DNA from 3 places in the Planococcus sp. TJ-301 genome. Region 2 is predicted to be linked to each of the others. Evidence: riboswitches for the same ligand, from Rfam matches in the RefSeq annotation. Region 2 holds a riboswitch; each other region holds the start of a gene.
The links. Region 2 has a riboswitch for S-adenosylmethionine ahead of AC4EHJ_RS10665 (transporter substrate-binding domain-containing protein). Riboswitches for the same ligand answer to the same signal wherever they lie in the genome.
Positions count from the first base shown of each region.

Region 1: it holds a riboswitch for S-adenosylmethionine, as region 2 does, so the genes downstream of both, AC4EHJ_RS11070 (MetQ/NlpA family ABC transporter substrate-binding protein) here and AC4EHJ_RS10665 (transporter substrate-binding domain-containing protein) in region 2, are expected to answer to the same signal.
Region 3: it holds a riboswitch for S-adenosylmethionine, as region 2 does, so the genes downstream of both, AC4EHJ_RS08150 (O-acetylhomoserine aminocarboxypropyltransferase/cysteine synthase family protein) here and AC4EHJ_RS10665 (transporter substrate-binding domain-containing protein) in region 2, are expected to answer to the same signal.

Region 1 covers NZ_JBZDOH010000002.1:20,666-23,939, reverse strand. The annotation lists gene AC4EHJ_RS11075 (acyl-CoA dehydrogenase family protein) at 1-946, opposite strand, end outside; gene AC4EHJ_RS11070 (MetQ/NlpA family ABC transporter substrate-binding protein) at 985-1,812, opposite strand; SAM riboswitch class I at 2,014-2,140, opposite strand; gene AC4EHJ_RS11065 (protein-export chaperone SecB) at 2,471-2,869, opposite strand; gene AC4EHJ_RS11060 (hypothetical protein) at 2,902-3,274, opposite strand, start outside.
Region 2 covers NZ_JBZDOH010000001.1:2,190,318-2,193,591, reverse strand. The annotation lists gene solA (N-methyl-L-tryptophan oxidase) at 1-866, opposite strand, end outside; SAM riboswitch class I at 1,122-1,228, shown strand; gene AC4EHJ_RS10665 (transporter substrate-binding domain-containing protein) at 1,342-2,157, shown strand; gene AC4EHJ_RS10660 (amino acid ABC transporter permease) at 2,181-2,903, shown strand; gene AC4EHJ_RS10655 (amino acid ABC transporter ATP-binding protein) at 2,900-3,274, shown strand, end outside.
Region 3 covers NZ_JBZDOH010000001.1:1,656,455-1,659,728, forward strand. The annotation lists gene metX (homoserine O-acetyltransferase MetX) at 1-160, opposite strand, end outside; gene AC4EHJ_RS08150 (O-acetylhomoserine aminocarboxypropyltransferase/cysteine synthase family protein) at 173-1,462, opposite strand; SAM riboswitch class I at 1,567-1,682, opposite strand; gene AC4EHJ_RS08155 (glycerol-3-phosphate acyltransferase) at 1,816-2,457, shown strand; SAM riboswitch class I at 2,562-2,675, shown strand; gene AC4EHJ_RS08160 (methionine ABC transporter ATP-binding protein) at 2,817-3,274, shown strand, end outside.

The DNA.
Region 1 (3,274 bases), on a different contig from region 2:
GATTCATCTTTGATCGTTCCTCTTCATTCGACTCATCCCACTGCTTCGCTACAGAATATAGAAAATGTCTCGCTCTGACTAGTTCCAATTCGATTTGGCCAATCTTTTGCTTAACATTCGGCAGCTCTATAATCGGACCGTTAAGACTATTCGGCGAGTATTCTTTTGCAAAACTGATGGCATAATCCTGCGCTGCCTGTGCAATGCCGAGGTAGCATGCTGGAATATGAAGCAGCCATCCAGCTGCCTGTTTTTTTCCAGGTTCGAGAATTTCGACTAATGAGTCTTCCTCAAGCTTGACGTTATTCAATATCAAATCATGGCTCCCTGTACCTTTCATGGCTATACTATCCCACGTTTCTTCGATCTCTACCCCTACTTTTGAGCGTGGGATGAGGAAAAATCCAATTTCACCTGTCTCTTCAATCGCAGCTGTTACGTTGAAATAATCCAATACGGGAGCCATTGTCGTAAACGTCTTCCTTCCATCGATAACCCAATGCCGTCCATCCTTTTTAGCTGTTGTAGAAGGTTTTCCTCCCCTTGTCGGACTTCCTGTTTGCTTTTCTGTCGCACAGTTATTGATCAATGTCACATTTTCTCTGATATCGTCAAATAGTTTTTTCAGCATAGACTCTTTCCATCTATTCTTTTCTCCCAGATCTTTAATGATTCCCATGTGCCAGCCGATGGACAATCCTGTGGATCCATCAGCCTTACTGATAACTTCTTGGTAGCGCAGCATCTCATATAATGAGATGCCTGCTCCTCCGTACTCCGCTGGAATCGTCAATAAAGGATAATGGATTGCTTTCAGTTCTTTAAAATTCTCAAATGGAAACCTTCCTTCAAGATCGTTTTCGGCTGCTCTTTCTGAGAATGAGGCAACCGTATGTGTCAGTAACTGCAAACGCTCTTCAAAGGTCTTATCTGCTGTGATATCCATGTACACTTCACCTTTCTTTTTCTAATACGGGTTCTTATTTATTGATCCCATTCCTCTGTTAAGATGAACCCGTCATATTGTTCATTCGACTCGATGTATTCCTTAAATTCCTCTGATTCATATGCTTCCTTCAAATCTCTCGCCCATTCTGTATCCTCGTTTTCTTCCTCAATCGTTACAACAATCCGGTGCTGCTCAGGTGTATCTTCAATCTTGAGGGCATCTGTAATTTTCCGGTCCGGAGCATTGGCAATATAATTGCCATTGACGACCCCAAAGTCAATGTCCTGCAGTGATACTAGAATTTGAGCAGGGTCTAATACTTTAATGTCAATGTCGTAATCGGCTGTTTCAACACCTTTTAGGTTGAAATCAGTCACCCCTGCATCAGACGAGACAGTCACCCATCCCAACTCCTCAAGAATACGCACCGCTCTTTCCTGGTTTACCGGATCATTCGGCACCCCTACGGTTGATCCGTCTTTCACTTCATCCAGGGATTGATGATGTTTAGAATATAATCCTTGAGGGGCACTCGGCACAAAAGCAATACCGGTCATATTCATGTTTAATTCATCATTCATCCCTTCCATATAAGCTGTACTCTGAAAAATACTCGCATCAATTGAACCTTCTTGCATTGCCGGATTCAACTGCATATTCTGAGAGAAGGTTGTCGTATCAACGGTGTACCCTTTCTCCTCTAAGATGGGCAAGATGCCTTCTTTGAATTGCTGCTCATAAGTGCCAACTCCGAAACCGACCCGCACTTCTTTCGTATCCCTTCCGGAAGCTTGATCATTGCCGCAGCCCGCTAATAATAGGGAAGCTGAAAGCCTCAACACACCAATTAAACGCTTTTTCATTTGCTATCTCTCCTTGTTTTTCATTATTTTACTCTGCCCCTGACAAATCTAAACCAGTTGCATATGCGGCAATTTTATAAACTGGAAATGATGTAAAACATTTCGGCGGTTCGATACCTTTTACTCCTCACTCTTCTCAATCCATTGAATAGAAAAAAGCCCCCTCTCCATAATTAAGAAGAGGGGCTCACGGTCCGGCTCTTCTCATCTTTCAAGTGCTGTCTAGGGCACCTGCTGGATTTGGCACAGTTACAAATCGGAATGTTCTCCAATTAGTTCCGCTGCCGAAGCTTCAAAGGGCCAGTCCCTCCACTTCTCTAGATAAGAATTTATGTATACTCGGAAATTTAATACCGAGTAATCTGATGTGATTAATACAATATCAGACGATCCATTTCATTACAACACATTTTCAGAAAATCATTTTAATATTTTATTCAACAGAATAGAAAAACTCCCTCTCACTTAGTGAGAGGGAGTTTTTCCGGAAGGGCTGATGATTTACATCATGCCGCCCATTGACTAGCGACAGATATAGGATGGGATGGCATACTAGAAAACCTATTATATAGAAGGTTTTCTTTTTTCTTATTTACAGAAAACTATACAAAGCTATTTTCAATGTTGCCGGAGTGTTGCCAGAATTAAAAGTAACGTCTTAATCTTGACCAAAATTACTTGTATTGATTGTTGGCAATAAAATTGCATCATGCGAGTCTAAACTACTCACCATCGATATAATACTCCGTACATAAGGATAGAGTATAGCAGTACCATTAACTGATAAGAACTGGTGTATTTGATCAATATCATCAAGATTATTAATTTCAAAATCTCCAATAACTTTGAGTGATATCTTAATATCGTTCTCTGTATTTTTTATACGAACAGTCAACTCAACTTTTCCTTCTTTAAAGTCTTCTGTGACTCCGTAATTTAGAGAAAGACTTAAATCCTTATCTTTTTGGTCTTCAAATTCTTCATCGAAATCCATTTCTTCTTTCGTAAAGACTAATTTCTCAATTGAATACCCTCTAAATGTGATAACTGGTTCCATTTTAATACTCCTTTAAAGAAATCGTTTAGAATTCAAGCCGCTAATGAGACTTCTTTTGATACATTCGTTGTTACTACATCCTTATTAATTATTGTATTCATAACTGCTGAAATTGTATGGTCGGCTGAATTTAAAAAAGTATGGTTAACTTCTACATTCAACTTAACATTTTGACGCAGCTTCTTTTCTTCAGCAATTTCTCCTGTTTGATTCTTAACATTTTTAGTTGAAGAAGGAAATAACATCTGACTATATATGCTATCAAATAAAAGCTCTTCCACTTTTTGCGTTTGATTTTTTTTCACCATAGCAAATTCTCTGTATTCTTGAACTTCGTTCATAAAACTACTTAGTTTTTCTTCATTTTCTTGCATAACCGGTTTTATAGCGGAATGAAAAATATCA
Region 2 (3,274 bases):
GCATCGTATAATCCGAAATTCTGTTTTTGCAGATGCGGATCAATTGCTTGTCCTCCATCCGATCTACCGATTTTAAGCCCAGTGCCATTCAGGCTAGGAAAACCATAAAACTTTTTATCATGGTCTTCTACGTAAAAGGAAGGGAAATGGGCCGCATCGTATAGGGAATGAGGGGCTTCGAACCAACCGACGGCTTTGCGTGTCGGCTGAATGGGCAGCTTTAAATCGGGCAGTAGTTTCGCAGCCCATGCCCCGGCAGTGACAATCACTTTCTTGGCAAGGAATTCCGCATTTCCGGTTGAAATTTTAACGCCTTTCGCATCATGTAAATCGATGTGCTGAACAGGTGTATTGGGCATAAAATGTGCTTCGTTCGCAAGCGCAATTTCTTTATACGCCCGAATCGCATTCTCGCTGTAAATGACACCGGATTCCGTTTCAAAGCAGCCGATAAAATGGTCCGGCACTGAAAAGCCGGGCCATCGCTCTATAATTTCAGTGCTGTTGAGAACCTCTAACGATAGGTCATACTTTCTGGCAGCTGCAATAGTTTCCTGTAGAAAAGGGGATTCCTTCGGGCCAAGGCCAATCACTCCGGTTTTTTCAAAAATCTTGGTGCCGGTCTGCCGCTCTAATTCCTCCCATAGCTGCTGGGCACGCAGCACTAACGCAACGTATTGTCGGCCTTCGCCATAAGCATGCCGGATCAAGCGGGTATCCCCGTGGTGGCTGCCATTAAGGTGAGGCGGGTCGAAGGCATCGATCAATAGCGTTTTTGCGCCTTGCTGTGCTAAAAAGGCGCCGGCCGCCATGCCCATGGTTCCGGCGCCGATGATGGCGGCATCGTAAAGAGATTCGTTTGTCATTTTTATATCACTCCCATACTTGCTGAATTTGAAACGTTTTAAGAAGGCAGGCTGGCCTGTAAAATAAATGGATATGAATTATTATTAGAATAGTAGTGAAGATTTGAATCATTGTCAATCAGCCATTGTACGCCCAGCAATCATAAATTCCGGATTTCCACAAAAATAATTTGTGTAAATTCAAAATAAAAGAAAAATTCATTTGACATGAGGAGCAATGTCAAATACTATCGTTAATATGTAAAAAAATTAAATAACTTATCAAGAGAGACTGAGGGACAGGCCCTGTGACGTCCAGCAACCATCATTTTTATGAGAGGTGCTAATTCCTGCAGAATGGTTTTCATTCTGAGAGATAAGAAATTGGTTGAGCCTCTTTCCTATTGGAAGAGGCTTTTTTGTATCAAAAAACAGGGAGATTTCCCGCGTGCTTCGCACGGATAACACCACTTAGACAAAGAAAAGGGGCTTGAACATGAAAAGAAACCATTATTTATTCGTATCGCTGTTTTTATTAGTAGGTGTAACTGGAGCATTAAGCGGGTGTTCATCAAAGGAAGCAACAAGCGCAACGGGCGACCAAGTGATTTTGGTAGGGACGCAGAATGATTATCCACCGTTCGCTTTTGCGGATGATAACAACGAATTGACCGGGTACGACATCGACGTTGTAAAAGCGATTGATGAACAATTGGATGGCTACGCATTCGAGTTTGTCGCCGTTCCGTGGGACAGCATGTTTCTGGCTTTGGAATCCAATAAAATCCAGGCAATAGCGGACCAAGTAGCGAAGACGCCTGAACGCCAGGCAAAATACTTATTCACCGACGAGTCTTATTTTGCCGCTGAAACGGTCATTGCCGTGAAATCCGGGAGAGAAGATATCCAAACAGTCGAAGATCTGGAAGGCAAGGCGGTCGGCGCATTAGCGGGCGATTCGTATACGCTTTTGCTGGAGGAATACAACGAAACGGCGAAAACCCCTATCGACTTGAAATACAGCGAAAGCGGCAACCCTTCAGAAATTCTGCAGGATGTCCAAAATGGGCGTGTGGATGCCTATGTCAATGATCCAATTATGATCAATGCGGTGTTGGAAAAGAACGATTTAGGCGTCGAAATTGTGGGCCAGCCCTTGGTCAATGATGATATGGGGATTGTCTTGAAAAATGGCGAGCAGGGCGAAGAGTTGAAAGCATTGGTTGATCCGATTCTGGAACAGCTTAAACAGGACGGCACCTTAGCAGAACTATCGAAAAAGTGGACTGGCGGAGAATATATTCCTGAATAAAAGTTCCTGGAAGGAAAGAGAAAATGGAGAATTTACTGGATCTGAATTTTTTAATCGATAGTTTTCCTGCGATTGTTTCACGGCTGCCCATTACGATCGGAATAGCGGTCGGCTCATTGGTATTAAGTTTGTTTATCGGCGTTTTTACGGCATTGATTAAAATATATAAGGTTCCGGTATTAAGTGTAATTTCATCGATATACGTATCTTTTATCAGGGGAACGCCTTTGCTGGTTCAAATCTATCTCGTGTTTTATGGAATACCGAAGATCATTTACTTTCTGCAGATCGAATACGGTTGGCTGCAATCCGCAGACGTCAATAGCATTGCGCCTGAAGTATATGCGTTAATGGCATTTTCCATCAACCTCGGCGCGTATTTATCCGAAACGATCCGTTCCGCAATTGAATCGGTGGACCGCGGCCAATTTGAAGCCGCGAAAGCGATCGGCATGAGCCCGACGGCTATGATGCTGAAAATCATCTTCCCGCAGGCTTTGGCCGTAGCCATACCGAACCTCGGCAATATGTTCATCAGTACGATCAAAGACACATCTCTTGTGTTCATCATCGGCGTCGTGGACATTATGGGGCAAGCCAAAATTCTTGGTTCGCGCGGCTTGGCATTTTTTGAAGTATATATTGCGGTATCCATTGTCTATTGGATTCTTTGCATTATCGTGGAGCGGGTGCTAGTGAAAATAGAGAAGCGGGCGCGCAGATATGAAAGAGGGATTGCGGCATGATCAAGTTAGAAAACATCCACAAATACTATGACAGCCAACACGTCCTGAAAGGAATCAACCTAAAGGTCTCTAAAGGTGAGATTGTATCGATTTTGGGTCCAAGCGGATCAGGAAAATCGACGCTGCTGCGCTGCATCAATTTCCTGGAACAGCCGACGAGCGGAATCGTGGAAATCGGCGGCAAAAGAGTGGACGTTGAATCTGCAAGCAAGGCAGATATTTTCGCGTTAAGGACGTCGACCGGTATGGTCTTTCAACAATATAATTTATTTAAAAATTTGACCGTGCTGGATAATGTGATGATCGGCTTGACGAGCGTCAAGCAATTGAAGAAAGACGAAGCAAAAAAGAAGAGTCTGGACATCTTGGAA
Region 3 (3,274 bases), 530 kb from region 2:
GGTTTTCCGCAGTGCCGACAGCCCATTGATCACCTGTCAAGGCATGGCATATAAGGACCACTGGGGCGCCTTGTTTCCCGCAGCGTTCATAGGCAAGTTCGACATTCGCAAGGATTACCCCCGACTCCAGGGCCAAAGATCCGATAGATACGCTAACCATTCCGCATTCCTCCTAAACGTTTTCTAAAACTGCAGCTTGTATGGCCTGCTCAAGGTCTGCAATCAAATCTTCCGGATTCTCAAGGCCGACCGACAAGCGAATCAATTCTTCCGTGACGCCCGATGACTCAAGTTCCTCTTTAGACAATTGCTGATGCGTTGTCGACGCCGGATGGATGATCAACGATTTGGCATCGCCGACGTTGGCGACATGTGACCACAATCCAACGCTATCAATCAATTTACGTCCAGCTTCACGTCCACCTTTAACACCGAAGTTGACGATCGATCCATATCCATCCTTCAAGTATTTCTGCGCCAATCCATGTGATGGATGATTTTCAAATCCGATATAATTGACCCATTCCACTTGTGGATGGTCTCTCAAATATTCCGCTATGGCCTGTGCGTTGCTGTTATGGCGCGGAATCCGCAGATGCAGCGTCTCCAAGCCCTGTAAAAATGCATGCGCGCTCTCCGCACTCAAAGACGGGCCAAAATCACGCAGCAGCTGAACGCGCAATTTCGTTGCAAAGGAAGCACCTTCTGCGTCGATTCCGTAACGTATGCCGTGGTAGCTTTCATCGGGTTCGGTATAGCTTGGGAATTTCGGGTTGTTCCAATTGAATTTCCCGCCATCGACAACTACGCCTCCGATTGTTGTACCATGGCCGCCAATCCATTTTGTTGCGGAGTGGATGACCACATCGGCTCCGAATTCGATCGGGTTGCTGCCATAAGGCGATGCAAACGTATTGTCAATCAATAACGGAATATCATTGTCATGTGCAATGTTGGCCACTTTTTCGACATCGAAGACATTCAGGCTCGGATTGCCGATAATTTCGCCAAACAGTGCTTTTGTTTTATCGGTGATGGCTCCACGGAAATTTTCCGGATCCTTGCCGTCGACGAACTTAACCGTAATACCGTATCTCGGCAATGTATTTGCAAAGAGGCTGTAAGTACCGCCGTACAAGTTGCTGTCCGCGACGATCTCATCGCCCGCTTCTGCTACATTCAGAATGGAGAAAGCGATAGCCGCCATCCCAGATGCCAGCGCCACAGCTGCAGTGCCGCCTTCGAGAAGCGCCACTCGCTGTTCAAATACGTCCACCGTCGGATTCATAATGCGTGAATAGATATTGCCGGCTTCTTTCAAGCCGAATAAATTCTGGGCATGCTCCGTATTCTTAAACACATAAGAAGTCGTTTTATAAATTGGCACCCCTCTTGAGCCTGTTACGGGATCAGGCTGCTGTCCACCATGCAATAAAAGCGTTTCCGGTTTAAAATTTGTCATTTCGTATTCCTCCTAAGGTTTTATGGATGGAAACCAAGGTTGAGGAGGGAACAGAAAAAGCCCTCTTCGATTAAGAAGAGGGCCGTCAAATACGGGTATACCTCCTCTCATCTGCCAGATCCCGTCGTACCGGATCTGTAGGATTTAGCACCTTTCCAAGCTGCGCTTGTTGGTTGCTGGGCATCACAGGGCCTATTCCCTCCGCCTCTCTTGATAAGAGTATTCAGATTTAGTTTTCCATCTTGTTGTGAAGTATAAAAAGAAAGGCCAGCAATGTCAAGAATAAAATTCAAATAATTTCGAAACCTTCCAGCATCGGTTGCGTTAAAATGAAGGGAAGGAGGAGAATACAGATGTTATTTTGGACAATTTCCGCACTCATATCAGGTTATATTATTGGTTCTTTGCATGGCTCGCTCATCCCTCAGCTGTTGACGGGCGTCAACATCAATAAAGAAGGCCTTAAAAACTCCGGAGCGTCGAACGCCGCAATTGTGCTTGGCTGGAAATTCGGCGCACTCGTCGCCGCCTTCGACATTATTAAAGGATTTGCTGCAGTGGCCGGATTTCGGCTGCTGCTCGACGCATCGGCGCTTTCGGATGGAACAGTCTGGACCTTGCTGTTCACCGTTGGCGCGGGCGTCGTTTGTGGCCACAACTTTCCCGTCTATATGAAGTTCAACGGCGGCAAAGGAACAGCACCGCTTATTGGCGTCATGCTGGCACTGGATTGGAAATTTGGAATTGCCGCCCTCCTATTATTGGTTGCCGTTTCACTCGCCACCGACTATCTCATCGCTGGCGTGCTGGTCCTTTACCTCATGCTTTTAGCTATCGCGATTTTTCCAGCTGAAGGATTTTGGCCACCAGCCTTTGCAATTCTGCTGTTTGCAATGGCGATCTGGAAGCATCTTGAAAATATTGCGCGCGTTCGGGAAGGCACCGAAAAAAAGGTTTCTGAAGTGCTGCGCAAAAAATCCGCCGGTTCTGCTTAACATAGGCTGGCAGAAATAAGTCCAAAAAATTTTTTGGAGTTTTAGTTGACTTTTACAACAGTCCCCTTTAAAGTAAGCATTACAAATCGAATACGTACATCACTTTCTTATCCAGAGAAACCGAGGGACAGGCCCTATGACGTTTCGGCAGCGGATTCGCTTCATGCGAAAACTGTGCTAATTCCTGCAAATGCATCCGTGCATTTGGAAGATGAGAACGAGATGGTTTCATGCCGAAGCCCTCTTTTTTTCTTATGGATTAAGAAAAAAAGAGGGCTTTTTATCGTTCACTTTTGGAAAGATTGATCTGTACCGAAGAGATTTGCATAGATACACTCAGCTTGAGGAGGCGCTTTTACATGATTCAATTCGAGGAGGTCACAAAAACCTACCAATCCGGAAAACAGGAAATCCACGCTTTGAATGGCATTGATTTGACGATTGAGACCGGAGAAATATACGGAGTCATCGGCTTCAGCGGCGCTGGGAAAAGTTCACTGATCCGCACAGTCAATCTATTGGAACGCCCGACTACCGGGCGAGTGCTGATTCACGGAAAAGATATCCTGGCCTTGTCAGGCAGTGAAATCCGTAAAACGCGAAAAGACATCGGTATGATTTTCCAGCATTTCAATCTGCTGAATTCCAAAACGGTCTACCATAACGTCGCTATGCCACTGCTGCTGGCCAACACACCGAAGGATAAAATTAAGGAACAAGTCAAAAACTTGCTGGAGTTCGTCGGCTTGGCTGACCAAGCGGAGAAGTATCCGGATCAATTATCGGGTGGCCAGAAACAGCGCATCGGAATCGCCCG